Regions from separate parts of the Bradyrhizobium sp. CCBAU 21365 genome, predicted to be linked through region 1. Evidence: predicted binding sites of a transcription regulator. Region 1 holds the regulator's gene; each other region holds the start of a gene.
The links. Region 1 encodes PhoB, which activates phosphate uptake and scavenging genes when phosphate is short. Its sites were predicted from a motif close to TGTCATNNANCTGTCAT; they were not measured.
Positions count from the first base shown of each region.

Region 2: the regulator PhoB is predicted to act here: its motif matches at 2,233-2,249, upstream of ppk2 (polyphosphate kinase 2).
Region 3: the regulator PhoB is predicted to act here: its motif matches at 2,106-2,122, upstream of XI02_RS25930 (phospholipase C).
Region 4: the regulator PhoB is predicted to act here: its motif matches at 2,576-2,592, upstream of XI02_RS27790 (Orn/Lys/Arg decarboxylase N-terminal domain-containing protein).

Region 1 is NZ_CP030036.1:1,183,482-1,187,668, forward strand. It holds gene pstB (phosphate ABC transporter ATP-binding protein PstB) at 1-574, shown strand, start outside; gene phoU (phosphate signaling complex protein PhoU) at 677-1,393, shown strand; gene phoB (phosphate regulon transcriptional regulator PhoB) at 1,539-2,249, shown strand; gene XI02_RS05515 (GcrA family cell cycle regulator) at 2,487-2,999, opposite strand; gene XI02_RS05520 (aspartate aminotransferase family protein) at 3,487-4,187, shown strand, end outside.
Region 2 is NZ_CP030036.1:3,222,386-3,226,572, forward strand. It holds gene XI02_RS14725 (transporter substrate-binding domain-containing protein) at 43-921, opposite strand; gene ppk2 (polyphosphate kinase 2) at 1,204-2,067, opposite strand; gene XI02_RS14735 (fumarylacetoacetate hydrolase family protein) at 2,315-3,487, shown strand; gene XI02_RS14740 (hypothetical protein) at 3,618-3,938, shown strand.
Region 3 is NZ_CP030036.1:5,540,849-5,545,035, reverse strand. It holds gene hydA (dihydropyrimidinase) at 1-788, shown strand, start outside; gene XI02_RS25940 (alpha/beta fold hydrolase) at 831-1,715, shown strand; gene XI02_RS25935 (hypothetical protein) at 1,722-2,039, opposite strand; gene XI02_RS25930 (phospholipase C) at 2,199-3,845, shown strand; gene XI02_RS25925 (cytochrome-c peroxidase) at 4,117-4,187, shown strand, end outside.
Region 4 is NZ_CP030036.1:5,909,003-5,913,189, reverse strand. It holds gene XI02_RS27795 (GNAT family N-acetyltransferase) at 1-155, opposite strand, end outside; gene XI02_RS27790 (Orn/Lys/Arg decarboxylase N-terminal domain-containing protein) at 174-2,531, opposite strand; gene XI02_RS27785 (DJ-1/PfpI family protein) at 2,637-3,788, opposite strand; gene XI02_RS27780 (lipopolysaccharide assembly protein LapB) at 3,993-4,187, opposite strand, start outside.

The DNA of each region.
Region 1 (4,187 bases):
CGCGGTCGGCCAGCTGATGCTGGACCAGACCAACATTCTCGACCCCAAGCTCGACCTCAACTTGCTGCGCGCGCGGGTCGGTATGGTGTTCCAGAAGCCGACGCCGTTCCCGATGACGATCTACGAGAACATCGCCTTCGGCATCCGCCTCTACGAGAAGATCTCGAAGTCCGAGATGGACGACCGGGTCGAGAAGGCGCTGCGCGGCGGCGCGCTGTGGAACGAGGTCAAGGACAAGCTGAACGCCTCCGGCCTGTCGCTCTCCGGCGGCCAGCAGCAGCGCCTGTGCATCGCGCGCACCGTGGCGGTGCGCCCCGAGGTGATCCTGTTCGACGAGCCGTGCTCGGCGCTCGACCCGATCTCGACCGCCAAGGTCGAGGAGCTGATCCAGGAGCTCTCCGAGGACTACACGATCGCGATCGTCACCCACAACATGCAGCAGGCGGCGCGCGTCTCCGACAAGACCGCCTTCATGTATCTCGGTGAGCTGATCGAGTTCGACGACACCAACAAGATCTTCACCTCACCGAGCGATCGGCGCACCCAGGACTACATCACCGGCCGGTTCGGCTAGAGCATGATCCGGAAAAGTGGGAACCGGTTTTCCGATCGGATCATGCTAAAATTCAGGACACGAAACCATGATCCCCGGGATCATGGTTGAGGGAGACAAGCGATGGCTTCTGAACATACCGCCAAGGCATTCGACAGCGATCTGCAGGAGTTGACGCGCCTGGTCGCCGAGATGGGCGGCCTGGTCGAGCGGATGATTACCGAGTCGGTCGACGCACTGATCCGTCGCGACGTCGCGCTCGGCAAGCGCGTGGTCGCCGCCGACATCGAGATCGACAATCTGCAGCGCAACATCGAAGAGCGCGCGGTGCTGACGATCGCGCGCCGCCAGCCGATGGCGATCGACCTGCGCGAGATCGTCAGCGCGATGCGTGTCGCGACCGACCTCGAGCGGATCGGCGACCTCGCCAAGAACATGGGCAAGCGCGTCGCGGCGCTGGAGAGCGATTTCCAGCCGCTGAAGCTGATCCGCGGCCTCGAGCACATGACCGACCTCGTGCTGTCGCAGGTCAAGTCGGTGCTCGACGCCTACGCCGCGCACGACCTGCCGGCGGCGATGAACGTCTGGAAGGGCGACGAGGAGGTCGATGCGATCTGCACCTCGCTGTTCCGCGAACTGCTCACCTACATGATGGAAGATCCGCGCAACATCTCGTTCTGCATCCATCTGATGTTCTGCGCCAAGAACATCGAGCGGATCGGCGATCACGCCACCAATATCGCCGAGACCGTGTTCTACATGATCGAGGGCCAGCAGATCACCGACAAGCGCCCGAAGGGGGACATGACCACTTTTGCCACCACGGTGCCGGGCAACTGAGGCATGATCGGCAAGTGCGGGACCGGCAAGAGCGAAACTGGATGATCCTCGCGACAAATCGTTTCCGCGGGGACTATGCTCAAGGAAGTAAGCGTTTCGGTTTGCGTCTGGGCAACGGATCACCACAGAGAAAGAACTTAAACCGATGAGCGCACGCATTCTGGTAGTCGAAGACGAGGAAGCGCTGACGACGCTGTTGCGCTACAACCTCGATGCGGAAGGCTACGATGTCGAGACGGTGGGGCGCGGCGACGATGCCGACACGAGGCTGAAGGAGCGCGTTCCCGACCTCGTGGTCCTCGACTGGATGCTGCCGGGCCTGTCCGGCATCGAGCTGTGCCGTCGCCTGCGGGCGCGGCCCGAGACCAAGCAGCTTCCGATCATCATGCTGACCGCGCGCGGCGAAGAAAGCGAGCGCGTGCGCGGACTTGCCACCGGCGCCGACGATTACATCGTCAAGCCGTTCTCGGTGCCGGAACTGCTGGCGCGGGTGAAGGGCCTGTTGCGCCGCGCGAGCCCGGAGCGGCTTGCGACCGTGCTGACCTATGGCGACATCGAGCTCGACCGCGAGAAGCGCCGCGTGGCGCGCTCCGGCCGCCCGATCGATCTCGGGCCGACCGAGTATCGCCTGCTCGAATTCTTCCTCGAGCATCCCGGCCGCGTGTTCAGCCGCGAGCAGCTGCTCGACAGCGTCTGGGGCCGCGACATCTACATCGATGAGCGCACCGTCGACGTGCATATCGGCCGCCTGCGCAAGCTGCTCAATCCGGGCCGCGAGCAGGATCCGATCCGCACCGTGCGCGGCGCCGGCTACGCGCTCGACGACCGCTTTGCCAAGGCCGAGCCGCAGCCGTAACGGGCGCGTGGCCATCGCAAGCCGCATCACCGGCGTCGTCCCGGCGAAAGCCGGGACCCATACGCCGCGGCCGGCGTAATCGGCACGTGGCCAGACGGCTTTCTAACAACACGCATTAGTGGTTATGGGTCCCGGCTTTCGCCGGGACGACGCCGGTGATGTAATGGGCTACGGACAAAAAAAATCCCCGCTTTCGCGGGGATTTGTTTTTGAGTTCTTCCGTCTTTTCCCGAGTGCTCACTTGATCTGCGGTTTCGCCGACGGCCGGCGGCGATCGGCGGCGGGCTGGTAGGCGACGCGCGAGTGATGCGCGCAATAGGGCAGGCCGGCGAGCGCCTTGCCGCCGCAGAAGAAGAATTCCGGGCTCGAGGGATCGCCGACCGGCCAGTGACAGGTGGCCTCGTTGAGCTCGAGCAGCGACAGCCGCTGGCTCATCGGCACCACATTGTCGTAGGAGATCGGATCGGGCTCCATCTCGACCTCGAAGGCGTGCGCCAGCGCGGTGTTGCCGCGCGACACCGGCCGCGCTACCCGCATCATGTGCTGGGCGGGGCGGGCCTTGCGCTGCCGCGGCGCGGCCGTGGAGGGTGCCTTGGCGCGGCCGGAGAGGCCGAGCCGATGCACTTTGCCGATCACGGCGTTTCGCGTCACATTGCCAAGTTCCGCCGCGATCTGGCTGGCCGACAGGCCAGACTCCCAGAGCTTCTTCAGCTGCTCGACGCGATCGTCGGACCAGGTCAATACAGTCATCGCATTCTTCCCTTCGCGTAGCGCCGGCCAATCATTGGAGCGGCGCTGCGAGCCAATCTGGACAAATATCCCTGCGGCCAGAATCCCTTAGCCCTCGCCGGGCACGGTGTTGCGCCCGAACGTTTACGCGAGACACGAAGGCTACTTAGAGGGTCCAGTACCGCCGCACGAGATGTCGTACCCGACAGGCCAAACGCTACAATATGGCGTGACTCTGGCGCAAGAGTCCGCGGCCGTGCGTCCACATGTTCCCACACAGTTAAGCATCGCGATGAGGCTTTTCCACCGCACCGGAATGCTCCGGATTGCGCTCGTTTCGCATTGCAGGAAGGCCACTTCGTGGCGATTGACACTTACCGACCGCAGCATAGAATGCCCGCCACGTGCCGCCCGCAAAGGCGGCCGTTTTGTTTTCCGAAGCTGGCCGTTGCTGCGCTGGCGTCAAGGCGCGCGGCAATTGTCGGCTTAAAAACCGTCAGTGAACGCCATGACCAACGCTGCCACGTCGCATCTGCTCCCCGTCTTCGCCAGGGTCGATCTCGGCTTCGAGCGCGGTGAGGGCGCCTGGCTGATCGCAACCAACGGCGACCGTTATCTCGATTTCACCTCGGGCGTCGCGGTCAACGCGCTCGGGCACGCGCATCCGCATCTGGTCAAGGCGCTGCAGGAACAGGCGACCAAGCTCTGGCACATGTCGAACCTGTTCAAGAGCCCGGACGGCGAGGCGCTTGCCGCGCGGCTGTGCGAGCAGAGCTTTGCCGACTTCGTGTTCTTCTGCAATTCCGGCGCCGAAGCGATGGAGGGCGTGATCAAGCTGGTCCGCCACTATCACTTCTCCAAGGGCCATGGCGAGCGCTACCGCATCATCACCTTCGAGGGCGCCTTCCACGGCCGCACGCTGGGCACGCTGGCGGCGACCGGCTCGACGAAATATCTCGAAGGCTTCGGCCCGCCGATGGACGGCTTCGACCAGGTGCCGCATGGCGACATCGAGGCGGTGAAGAAGGCGATCGGCCCGCACACCGCCGGCATCCTGATCGAGCCGGTGCAGGGCGAGGGCGGCGTGCGCTCGGCGCCGCAGGCGTTCTTCAAGGCGCTGCGCGCGCTCTGCGACGAGCACGGCCTGCTGCTCGCCTTCGACGAGGTGCAGACCGGCATGGGCCGCACCGGCGAGCTGTTCGCCTACAA
Region 2 (4,187 bases), 2.0 Mb from region 1:
AGCCCGGGCATGACAAGTTGACGGAGGCGGAGCTTCACCCCCTCAAATACTCAACTCCACCGGCACGTCCTCGGGCTTGACGCCGGCGAGGCCGAGGCCCTTGACGAACCATTCGCGCATCTGGCCGATGCCGCGGTTGTAGTCGATCCACACCGAGAGGAAATCGCGCCAGCGCTTGTCGGCTTCGCGCCGTACCGCCGTGCCGCTCGCGATCGTCACCGACGGCGAGGCCAGGATCTTGTAGGTGCCGAGGTTCGGGTTCTTGGCGATCGCGGTCAGCCCGAGCACCAGCGCGTTGACCACGCAATCGACGCGGCCCGACGACATTTCCAGCATCACCTCGTCGCGCGACTTCAGCGACTTGATGGTGGCGTTCGGCGCAAAGCGGCGCGCCACGGCTTCGTTGGCAGAGCCGACGTCGACTGCGATCTTCACCTCGGGCTTGTTGATGTCGGCCCAGGTCTTGGCTTCCAGCCCCTTCTTCAGCATCGCGCCGAACGGATGCGGGAACACCAGATTGGTGAAATCGACCACCAGCGCGCGCTGCGGCGTCGGGTTGAGCGCGAAGCCGAGGTCGATCTTGTTGGCCTGCAGATCGAGAATTGAATTGCCGTAGGTCGACTCGACATATTCCAGCTTGACGTCGAGCAGTTTGGCCAGATCGTTGGCCATCTCGATCGAGAAGCCGGACCAGGTGCCCGAGGCGAGGTCCTTGTTGAAATAGGGCAGTTCGCCCGGCAGCACCGCGATCCGCAGCACCTTGCTGGCCCGGATGCGATCCAGCGTGTTGTCGGCTGGCGTCTGCGCCGAGGCCGGCGTTGCCATCGCGGCCGCGATTGCCGCGCCGCTGCCGATCCCGAGCGCATAGCGCAGCGCGTCGCGGCGATCTTCGGAAATTGTGATGTCGTCGGATTGAGTCAAGCGAGCCTCCCTGCACCAGATCGGCGGAAGCCTAGCGTCGGTATCCGGTACCAGCAATACCGCCGGCCTGCGCCAATAGTAGGCGATGGGGTGGCTATTTCTTCACCTCGCCTTGGACTGAGCTCTCAGCGCGCCGTCATGGCCGGGCTTGTCCCGGCCATCCACGTCTTTCTTTCTCCATGTGGGAACGTAGACGTGGATGCCCGGGACAAGCCCGGGCATGACGAGTTTGTGGGGACGTTCAGCGGTTCCGCGAGCGGGAGAGGCCAGTGATCGCGGCTCTCAATACCGTCCCGGCACGTACATTTCCTGCGGGATCGGGCCGCGGTGATAGTCGGGGTTGCGCACCCGCGGCGGCAGCACTACCGGCTGATGGGTGACCGCCTGATAGGGGATCTGGCTGAGCAGATGCGAGATGCAGTTGAGCCGGGCGCGCTTCTTGTCGACGGCATCGACGATCCACCACGGCGAGTCCTGCAGGTGCGTGCGTTCCAGCATTGTTTCCTTGGCCTTGGTGTAGAGCTCCCAGCGGGTCCGCGCCTCGACGTCCATGGGGCTCAGCTTCCACTGCTTCAGCGGATCCTGGATCCGCATCGAGAAGCGGAACGCCTGTTCCTCGTCGGTGATCGAGAACCAGTATTTCAGGAGGATGGTGCCGGAGCGGATCAGCATGCGCTCGAATTCCGGCACCGAGTTGAAGAATTCCTCATACTGCTCGTCGCTGCAGAACCCCATCACCTTCTCGACGCCGGCGCGGTTGTACCAGCTGCGGTCGAACAGCACGATCTCGCCGCCGGCCGGCAGATGCGAGACATAGCGCTGGAAGTACCATTGCGTGCGCTCGCGCTCGTTCGGCGCCGGCAGGGCCGCAATCCGGCACACCCGCGGATTGAGCCGCTGGGTGATGCGTTTGATCACGCCGCCCTTGCCGGCGGAATCGCGGCCCTCGAACAGCACGACGACCTTCTTCTTCTCGTGCTGCACCCAGTCCTGCAGCTTGACCAGCTCGCCCTGCAGCCGCAGCAATTCGCGGAAGTAGAACTTGCGGTCGATCGACGGCTTGCCGGGGGCGCCGTCACGGTCGAGCTCGTCGAGCCTCATGTCGTCGAGCTCGAGCTCGAGTTCCTCGTCGAGGCTGTCGGCCATCTCCTGATGGATGCGGGCGCGCAAGGCTTCGTCGTGCAAGGCTTCATCGCGCAAGGCTTCATCCCGGGAGGCTTCGTCGGTGAGGGCGGAGGTCGTCATGAAGGTCCGTCTTTCAGTATGTTAGATGGATCGGACGGCAGCATTGACGGGCGATGTTACCCCTCTATGACAATGCCATGACCGCTGTTTCACGCCGCCGGGCGGACTGTGCTAACAAGTCGACAAAACCAAAAAGGGAGATGTGCCGATGATTTCGCTCACGCCAAAAGACGTCCTGCCGGAGGACGGCACCGCCGGCACGCTGGTCGGACGGGTCTGGCTGCCGCAGGCCGGCGGACCGGCCGTCGTCGCGGTACGGGCAGACGGCGTGTTCGACGTTACGGCGCGGTTCCCGACGATGAGCGCGCTCTGTGAGGAAAGCGATCCCGCGGCCGCGTTGCGCGCCACGCGCGGCGAGCGGATCGGTGATTTCGAGGCGATCCTCGCCAACACGCCGCCCGACGGCCGCGACAAGGCCAGGCCGCATCTGCTGGCGCCGGTCGATCTCCAGGTGCTGAAGGCCGCCGGCGTCACCTTCGCGATCTCGATGCTGGAGCGCGTGATCGAGGAGCGGGCGCGCGGCAATCCGTCCTCGGCGGACGCGATCCGCAAGGAGGTGGTGCGGCTGGTCGGCGACGATCTCTCCAAGCTGAAGCCCGGCTCCGAGCAGGCGATGAAACTGAAGCAGGTGCTGATCGATCAGAATGCCTGGAGCCAGTATCTCGAGGTCGGCATCGGTCCCGACGCCGAAGTGTTCACAAAGGCGCCGACGCTGTCCTCGGTCGGATCAGGCATGGATGCCGGGCTGCATCCGAAGTCGACCTGGAATAATCCGGAGCCGGAGGTCGTGCTGATCGTCTCCGCCGCCGGCAAGATCGTCGGCGCCGCGCTCGGCAACGACGTCAATCTGCGCGACTTCGAGGGGCGCTCGGCGCTCTTGCTGTCGAAAGCCAAGGACAACAACGCGTCCTGCGCGATCGGCCCGCTGCTCCGGCTGTTCGACCAGACCTTCTCGCTCGACGATGTCAGGAAGATGGATGTCGGCCTGACCGTGACGGGCGCAGACGGCTTCGTGCTCGAGGGCCATTCCTCGATCAGCAAGATCAGCCGCGACCCGACCGATCTGGTCGCCCAGACCATCGGCCCCGTGCATCAATACCCTGATGGATTTGCGCTGTTCCTCGGCACGATGTTCGCGCCGGTCAAGGACCGCGACGCCAAGGGCGAGGGTTTTACCCACAAGCGCGACGATATCGTCACCATCGCCGCGCCGCAGCTCGGCAAGCTGGTCAACCGGATGCGGGGCAGCGACGAGTGCGAGCCCTGGACCTTCGGCGTCGGTGCACTGATGAAGAACCTCGCACAGCGCAAGGTGCTCTGAGGATCGGGACGGGACGGTGAGTCCACTACCTCGGCCGCTTCGTCGGCCATGTGCGGCCTGTCGCGCGGCGGCAGGTCGGCGCTGAGTTGCGCCCGCAATCCGGTGACGTTCAGCCGCCTCTTGCAGCGCGTTGAGCGACGATGATGGTGACTGTGCGAAAGCGGCGGCATTGTCGAACATGTTCAGAAACCTGCGCGGCAGAGCGACCGCGTGGCGCAACTTGAGCGCGCTAAAACACGAGGAATTTGCCGCTTTTTCCTGGCTTTATGTGAACCAGTTCATCCTCGTTCGCGCGGGTTCGCTCCAGCATATTGGCTCGACGCGAACAGAAGGAGTCGCGGACATGAGCGAGCAGCCATCAAACGGAATGCCCGATTGGCTCACCACCGATATGCTGGTCATTGCCGTCTCACTGGCCATCATCGTGATTGGGATATGGATCGCGCCGTAGCCTGGTTGTCGCGGCGAGGCCGTCCAGCCGGGCAGGGTGCCAGCGCCAATCACTGAGTTGCCCGACGGCGCAAGCCTCTCTTGCAAAACGGAACAAGATGCAAAGCTCGGACGATTCATGTTGCGAGAATGTGGATGTGACGCACAGATCATGCAACACACTCGGCGTCGTCCCGGCGAAGGCCGGGACCCATTACCCCAAATGCCAATGATCGCGCGACGCTGGGGCCACAGCCTTCTTCAACTACTC
Region 3 (4,187 bases), 4.4 Mb from region 1:
ACGCGACGTCACGGCCGATCCCGGTCGAGCGCGAGGCCACCCATCGCGCGATCTCGCTGTCCGAGCTCGTCGACGTGCCGATCATGATCGTGCATGTCTCGAACCGCGAGGCGATGGACGAAATCCGGCGTGCGCAGCAGAGGGGCTTGCGGGTCATGGGCGAGACCTGTCCGCAGTACCTGATGCTGACCGAAAAGGATCTCGATCAGCTCAACATGGAAGGCGCAAAATACGTCTGCTCGCCGCCGCCGCGCGACGTCGCCAGCCAGCAGGCCTGCTGGGAAGGTCTGCAGCAGAAGGTGTTCTCGGTGTTCTCGTCGGACCATTGTCCGTTCCGTTACGACGACCCGCAAGGCAAGCTTGCGCCGAAGGGGCGCACCAGCTTCCGCTGGGTGCCGAACGGAATCCCGGGTGTGGCGACGCGCCTGCCGATCCTGTTCTCCGAAGGCGTGGTGAAGGGGCGGATCGACCTCAACAGCTTTGTCGCCTTCAGCGCCACCAACCACGCCAGGATCTACGGCCTCTATCCGCGCAAGGGCACGATCGCGGTCGGCTCGGATGCCGACATCGCGCTGTGGGACCCGAAGCGCAAGGTGACGATCCGTCACGAGCTGATCCACGACGGCGCGGACTACACGCCCTATGAAGGGCTCGAGGTCACGGGCTGGCCGGTGCTGACCATGGTGCGCGGCAAGGTCGTGGTCGATAACGGGATGCTCGTCGGCGGCAAGGATCACGGCACTTATCTGCCGCGCGCCAAGCCGCCGAAGGCCGCGACCATTCCGTAACGCGACCATCCCGTAACAAAAGAGAGAAGGCAGGAGATCAACATGCCCTATGCTGTGACAGACGACGGAGTGCGGCTCTATTTCGAGGAGACCGGATCGGGGCATCCGGTGATCCTGGTCCACGAGTTCGCCGGCGATTTGCGCAGCTACGAGCCGCAGATGCGGCACTTCGGCAAGCGCTTCCGGACCATCGCCTACAATGCGCGCGGCTTTCCGCCGTCGGATGTGCCGGATCAGGTCTCGTCCTATTCGCAGGCGCGCGCCGCCGACGATATCCTCGCCGTGCTCGACCACATCGGCGCGCCGAAGGCGCATATCGTCGGTCTGTCGATGGGCGGCTTTGCGACGCTGCATTTCGGATTGCGTCACCCTGATCGGGCGCTGTCGCTGTGCATCGGCGGCTGCGGCTACGGCGCGGAGCTCGACAAGCGCGAGACGTTTCGCGCCGAGGCCGACGTGATCGCGAACATGATCCGCAAGGAAGGCATGCCGGCCTTCGCCGAGCGCTACGCCTATGGGCCGACCCGCGTGCAATACGAGAACAAGGACCCGCGCGGCCACGCCGAGTTCAAGACCATGCTGGCCGAGCATTCGGCGGTGGGATCGGCCAACACCCAGCAGGGCGTGCAGAAGGAGCGTCCCTCGCTCTACACGCTGGTCGACGAGATGAAGCGCATCACGGTGCCGACGCTGATCATCACCGGCGACGAGGATTGGCCTTGCCTGCTGCCGGGCATCCTGATGAAGCAGAGCATCCCGTCGGCGGCGCTCGCGGTGATGCCGAACTGCGGCCACGCCATCAACATCGAGGAGCCCGACGAATACAACCGGATCGTCGGCGATTTCCTGTCGCAGGTCGAAAGCGGCCGCTGGCCGCAGCGCGATCCCAGAGCCGTCAGTGCCTCGATTACGGGGATGAAGGATTAGCCTCGTTCACCGCCGCGCCGAACTGACTTCGCGGCCTTCATCTGCTACTAGACCAAAAGATCCGCGCTTTTCGAGCATCCTCGGAAGCGCGGATTTTTCGGGCGTGAGCAAGCCGCGACGGCCGGCGGCGCATGACTTGTTCGCATGATTGCTGACTGCTGCAGTCATCTCCAACGCGATCCCTTCAATTCCAAGGCTTTTGACTGAAACCGCGGCCACAATTAGCCGCTCGTGTGAGACGGAAGAGGTGGGGCCTCTGTCGTACGCGCGGAAATTGATCTCCCGATCTCTGCTGCAACCGAAGCGAACATCAGCGCGCATCATCGTTCGTTGCAGTCATTCGACCGACACAGCGCTGTCATCGGCGATGGATAACTTGTCGCAGGTCGACGTCATAAATCTTTCAAAAATAAAAGGGGCGCTACGGTGAAAGCCAAATTTCTTTCGACGGTCGGAGTCTGTCTGCTTGCTGCCGCTGCGGTGATGTGCAGTGCCGCCGCTCAGGACGACAACAAGGGCAATAACGGCCACGATCATCATCCGCACGACATTCACACCCAAACGCCGATCAAGCATCTCGTCGTCATCTTCAACGAGAACCGCTCGTTCGATCACTACTTCGCAACCTACCCGGTTGCGACCAACCCGACCGGCTCGATTCCGTTCACGGCGAAGCCGCATACGCCGAAGGTCAACAACCTCGCGAGCGCCAATCTGTTGACCAACAACCCGAACACCAACCCGGCCAACGGCACCGGCGCGACCAATCCGTTCCGCCTCGACCGCACCCAGGCCAACACCAAGTCGCAAAATCACGCCTACACGCCCGAACAGCAGGCGGTCGACAACGGCAAGGAAGACCTGTTTCCGAAATTCACCGGTCGCGGAACCGCCGGCGGCGTCGGCGCTTTCGGCACCAACGGGCAGGTGATGGGCTATTTCGACGGCAACACCGTCACCGCGTTCTGGAATTACGCCCAGAACTTCGCGATGAGCGACAACAGCTGGACCGACACCTTTGGTCCGTCGACGCCCGGCGCCCTCGAGGTGGTTGCCGGCCAGACCAACGGCGCGCAGAACATCGTCGGCTCGTCATCGTCGATCGCCGACGGCCAGGGCGGCCTGACGCTGATCGGTGATACCGACCCTGCCTACGATGCCTGCTCGAGCACGACCAGCCAGGTCCTGATGACCAGCAAGAACATCGGCGACCTGCTCAATGCCGAGCAGATCAGCTGGGGCAGCTTCATGGGCGGCTTCGACCTGACGCTCAAGAACAGCAACGGCACCACCAACTGCGGCCGCAGCACATTCTCGAGCAACGTCAACGGCACCGTCGTGGACTACATTCCGCACCACGCCTGGTTCCAATACTACAAGTCGACCGCCAACCCGACCCATGCGCGGCCGAGCTCGGTGAATGCGGTCGGACACACCTATGTGCCCGGCGGCAAGACGCTCGACCCGGCCAATCATGCCTACGATCTCGAGGACTTCTACGCCGCGGTGAAGGCCGGCAACTTCCCGGCCGTCTCCTACATCAAGATGCCGGCCTATCAGGACGGTCATCCCGGCAACTCCGATCCGCTCGACGAGCAGGCCGGCAATGTCGAGCTGATCAATTTCCTGCAGAAGCAGAAGGAGTGGGGCGAGACCGCCGTCATCATCACCTATGACGACTCCGACGGCTGGTACGACCACCAGTATCTTGCGCCGATCAGTGCCTCGTATGATCCGACCGCCGACCAGCTCAACGGTCCCGGCCAGTGCGGTCGCGGTGTCGGCAAGCAGACGCAGCCGAACGGCCTCAACGGCCAGCCGGTGAACGGCCGCTGCGGTCCCGGTACGCGCGTCCCGTTCCTGGTGATCTCGCCCTTCGCCAAGCGGAATTACGTCAGCCACACCCGCATCTCGCAGGCGTCCGTCGTGCGCTTCATCGAGGACAACTGGCTGCACGGCCAGCGTCTCGGCGGCGGCTCGTTCGACGACAACGTCGAATCGATCGCTGACATGTTCGACTTCGAGCGCGGCCACGGCCAGGACCACGAGTACCGGCAGGACACGCTGTTCCTCGATCCGACCGCCGGCACGGTCATCGTCAGCCCGCCGGATGATCACCATCACCACTAAAGCATGAAGAGTTAGGTTGATTGGCAACGCGAAAGCGGTGCGCTCCCTCTCCCGCTTGCGGGGGAGGGCTGGGGTGGGGGCTCCCTCCACGAGTCACGTCGCGGAGAGAGCCCCCACCCGCATCGCATCGTGGATGCGATGCGACCTCCCCCGCAAGCGGGAGAGGTGAAGCCAGTCCGCCGCCGACACTCTACTTCCCGTCTTGACGCGTTTTCTTCACGCGAACCGGAATCCACTTCGCTCGAAAACGCTTAACGACACTGGATATGACATGAACGGCCGCACCTTGTGGCTTCTCGGCGCCGGCCTGCTGTGCATGGCCGGCACTGTTGCGGCCGTCGA
Region 4 (4,187 bases), 4.7 Mb from region 1:
TTGCGGCGGTCGCGCAGATCGTCGGGCTCCGGCGTGCCGCTGTCGTCGACGCTCTCCTCGACGCCGCGGCGGATGTGGTGGCGGTAGATCGACAGCATGGCGTCGACGTCGCCGTCGCGGGACGGGCGGACGGTGATCTTGTGATCATTCTCCATTGTGTTGCGTCCGTTCGCCTATTCGGACACGACATAGGTGTAGAAGCGGACGCGGCCGGAGTCGTCGATCTCCTTGTAGATGCCCTGGACTTCGACCTCGAAGCCCGGGAACGCATTGAAGCTCGCCTCGAACATCTTCAGATAATCGATCATCGGCTTGCTGCGTTCCGACAGCCGCTCGCCGGGCACGATGGTGGCAATGCCGGGTGGGTAGACCACAAACGGCGTCGCGGCGACGCGGCCGAAGATCTGGTCGATCGGCAGATAGTCGACATCGTTGCGGATGAGATATTGTGCGGCCTGGCGCGGCGACATCGCGATCTCGGGCAGGTGCTCGGGCAGGAATTGCCTGGCCTGCAGCGTGCTGACGCCGCCGTCGCGGAAGAAGCGGTGCATGTCGCCGCAGAGGTCGCGCAGCCGCACCCCGCTATAGCGTTGCGGGCGGCGGCGGAAGAATTCGGGGATGACGTCCTCGATCAGCGCGTTGTCGTCGTGCAGCTTCTTGAAGGCGACCAGCCCCGACACCAGCGTGCCGGCCTTGCTGGCCTCGACGCCGGGCGTCAGCAGGAACAGCAGGGAGTTGAGGTCGTTCTTCTCGGCGACGATCTGGTTCTCGCGGAGATATTGCGCCACCACCGGCGCGGGGATGCCGTGATCGGCATAGGCGCCGGTGGCGTGATCGAAGCCCGGCGTCAGCAATGTGAGCTTGTTCGGGTCGGTCATGGCGAAGCCCGCGGTCAGCTCGGGGAAGCCGTGCCAGGTTTCGCCGGGACTGAGCTGCCAGTAGGACGGATTGGTCGCGAGCTGGTCGGTCGAGATCGTCTCCCAGGCGACATTGTGCACGCCGTTCTCGCGCGCGACGTCGGGGATCATGACGCGATCCGGCACGAACGGCTCGAAGAACCAGCGCCGCTCGGCCCGCGTCTCCTTCTCCTCGAACTCGCGCTTCACGGCGCGGATCTTCTTGCGCAATTCGATGCCGAGCCGGATCGTGTCGTCCCACAAGACTTCGCCGGAACGGCCCTTCATCATCTGAGCGCCGACATCGAGCGAGGCGAAGATCGGATAGAACGGCGAGGTCGAGGCGTGCTGCATGAAGCTTTCGTTGAAGCGGCGGTGCTCGACCCGGCGCTTCTGGCCCTTGATGTGGCGGTCGCGGATGTGGATCTGCGAGGCCTGCGAGAAGCTCGCGAGCTGCTTGTGGGTCGATTGGGTCGCGATGATGCCGGGCGCCTCGGGGCCGAGATCGGACAGTCCCATGGCGAAGCGGCCGGCATAGATCGGGTGGAATTTCATGAAGCCGGCCCAGGCCTCGTCGAACAGGATATAGTCGCAGAGATGGCCGATCCGCTTGAGGATCATCTCGGCCGAGTGGATGGTGCCGTCATAGGTGCACTGCTCGACCACCGCGACGCGGAACGGACGCTCCTTCTTCCAGGCGTTCTCGTCCCTCACCAGCGGATGCTTGCGGATGTGATCGCGCAGCGTGCCCTCGTCGAGCAGGTCCCAGCGCATCGGGCCGATCAGGCCCCAGGCGTTGCGCACCGTCGGCACATAGACCGGGATGCCGCCGCCGATCAGCAGCGCGCCGTGATGCGCGGCCTTGTGGTTGTTGCGGTCGAACAGCACGAGGTCGCCGTCGGTAACCAGCGAGCCGAGCGCGACCTTGTTGGAGGTCGAGGTGCCGTTGAGCACGAAATAGGTCTTCTCGGCGCCGAAGATCCTCGCCGCCTCCTTCTGCGCCCGCAGCGCCGGGCCCTCATGGGTGAGGAGGTCGCCGAGGTCGAGCACGGAATTGTCGAGGTCGTCGCGAAACACCGCTTCGCCGAGATGTTCGACGAACACCCGTCCGATCGGGCTGCGGCTGTAGAACACGCCGCCGTTATGGCCCGGGCATGTCCAGAGCTGGTTGCCTTCCTCGGCATAGTCGACCAGCGCGCCGAAGAACGGCGTCTTCAAATTCTCGGCATATTGCTTCAGCCTGGAGATCAGGTTCTTGGCGATGAAGGGCGGAGTTTCCTCGGACAGGAACACGTAGCCGTCGATGAAGTCGAGCACCTCGACCGGCAGGTCCTCGAACCGCTTGCGGCGGATCAGGAGGATGATTGGGAAGTCGAGGCCGCGCCGGCGCATCAGGTTGATCAGTGCCGCGGTCTTGCCCTCAAGCCCCTTCTTGCCCCAATCGACCACCATGCAGCCGATCGCGGCATCGGTCTGCACCGCGATCTCGGCATCCTCCAGCTTGCGGGCGCGAACCACCTCGAAGCCGGAGCGCTCGATCTCGGCGATGATCTGGTTGAAGCGGATGCCCTCGAGGTCGTCGGCCTCGAACACCGGTGCTGCGAACAGGAAGTTGAAGCGTTTGAAATAGTCCATGCGTGTCCCCGAACTGGTCCGGCGCTGACGTGTCGGCACAATTCATGACAGGCAGATGACAAGGGGGTGGATCGAGGATCGAATAGATTGTGGGGACGCAATCCCTCACTGCACGGCGTCAGCCCGTGGATATTCGAGCTGCATGGCGACGAAGTCCGCCGTGCCGCGGCCATAGCGTGTCTCGATCCTGGCAAGCGCCCGGTCGAGTGCCTGCGCGGGCGGCGCGGTGCCGACCGCGGGCAGCAGACCATCTGCGGACCAGGCCGACGCCACGACCTGCGGATAGATGCGCAGGCCGTTGCGGGTCGTCACGACGTCGCCGGTCGCAGCGAAGGTCACGGCATGCGAGCGATAGGTGCGCGACCAGCTGTCGGCGACCAGCGCAAGCGAGACCTCGTCGACGCCGGGAGCAAGCGCGAGCCCTAGCTGTTCCCGGTTCCAGAACGCCAGCGTGTTCTGGATCGCGGTCAGCGCGAAAGGACGTGTGAACTTGAAGGCGTTGCTGTCATGCCGCGCGTCCCAGCCGGGCAGGCCGATCTCGCGCGCGACGGCCTCGGCCTTGGCGCGGCCGGCGATCGCCTCGATCAGCGTCAGCGACATCGGCATCGACGCCGAAATCCCAGTCGTCGTCGCGAGGCCGCGATCGACCACGATGCGGCGGTCGGCAACGTATTGGATGGCGGGATGTTTGCTGCGCCAGTTCTTCAGGTAGAACCAGTGCGTGGTGGCGCGCCTGCCGTCGAGCAGGCCGGTCGAGGCGAGCACCTTGGCGCCGGCGCAGACGGCGACGATCACAGCGCCTTTCTCCGCCTGCTGCCGGATCCATTGCATGACTGTGGGATCGTCGTCGCGGCTCATCGCCGGCACGATGACGTAGTCGGCGCCGTCGGGATGTGCGGCATCGAATGCGGCGATGGTCGCATCAGGCTCGACCTTCAGCACCGGGAACAGCGCGACCGGACCGGGTCCCGTCGCCAGCGTGACGACATCGGCAACATCGGCGCGCTTGAGGATGCCGTAGGGCATCAGATAGTCGGTGGTCTCGGTCATGTCGTTGATGCCGAGGATCGCGATCAGCGGTCGCGCCCGCTTCGGCGGCTTCAGCGCCGCGAGCATCGCGTCGTGCTCTTGCGTCGCGATCGGCGGCGGAACGCGGAACGCCGATGCGGCGGGCAGGGTGAAGAGCCAGATGCCGCCGATGATTGGAACCAGCGCGGCGACGGCGATGCCGCACCACGCGAGAAGCCGCCAGGTCATGATGATCGATCTCAACGTATCCGCGTGCGTCGCCCGGCACGCAAGCTACTCGCCGGTCACGTCGACCAAAACGGCGAAATTCCCGCAAAAACGGACACGCCAACAACGCGGCTCAAACGCGTAGCCCGGACGGGCGACAGCGACATCCGGGGCCGGTCCTTCCCCGCATGCCGCTCCGCTCACGCGGGCTGCTATGCGACGCGCTCAGTAGACGAGGTTCGTACCCGTCGGCTTTTCCAGTGCCGCCGCCAGCGTCCGATACTCATCGCAGTCGGTGCCACAGATCTCGGCGATCCGCTGCAGATGATACTGCGCCTGGTCGCGGTTTCCCTGTTCGATCTGCCACAGGCCGTAGTAGTTCCACGTCAGGACGTGGTTCGGATCGGCCTTGAGCGCACG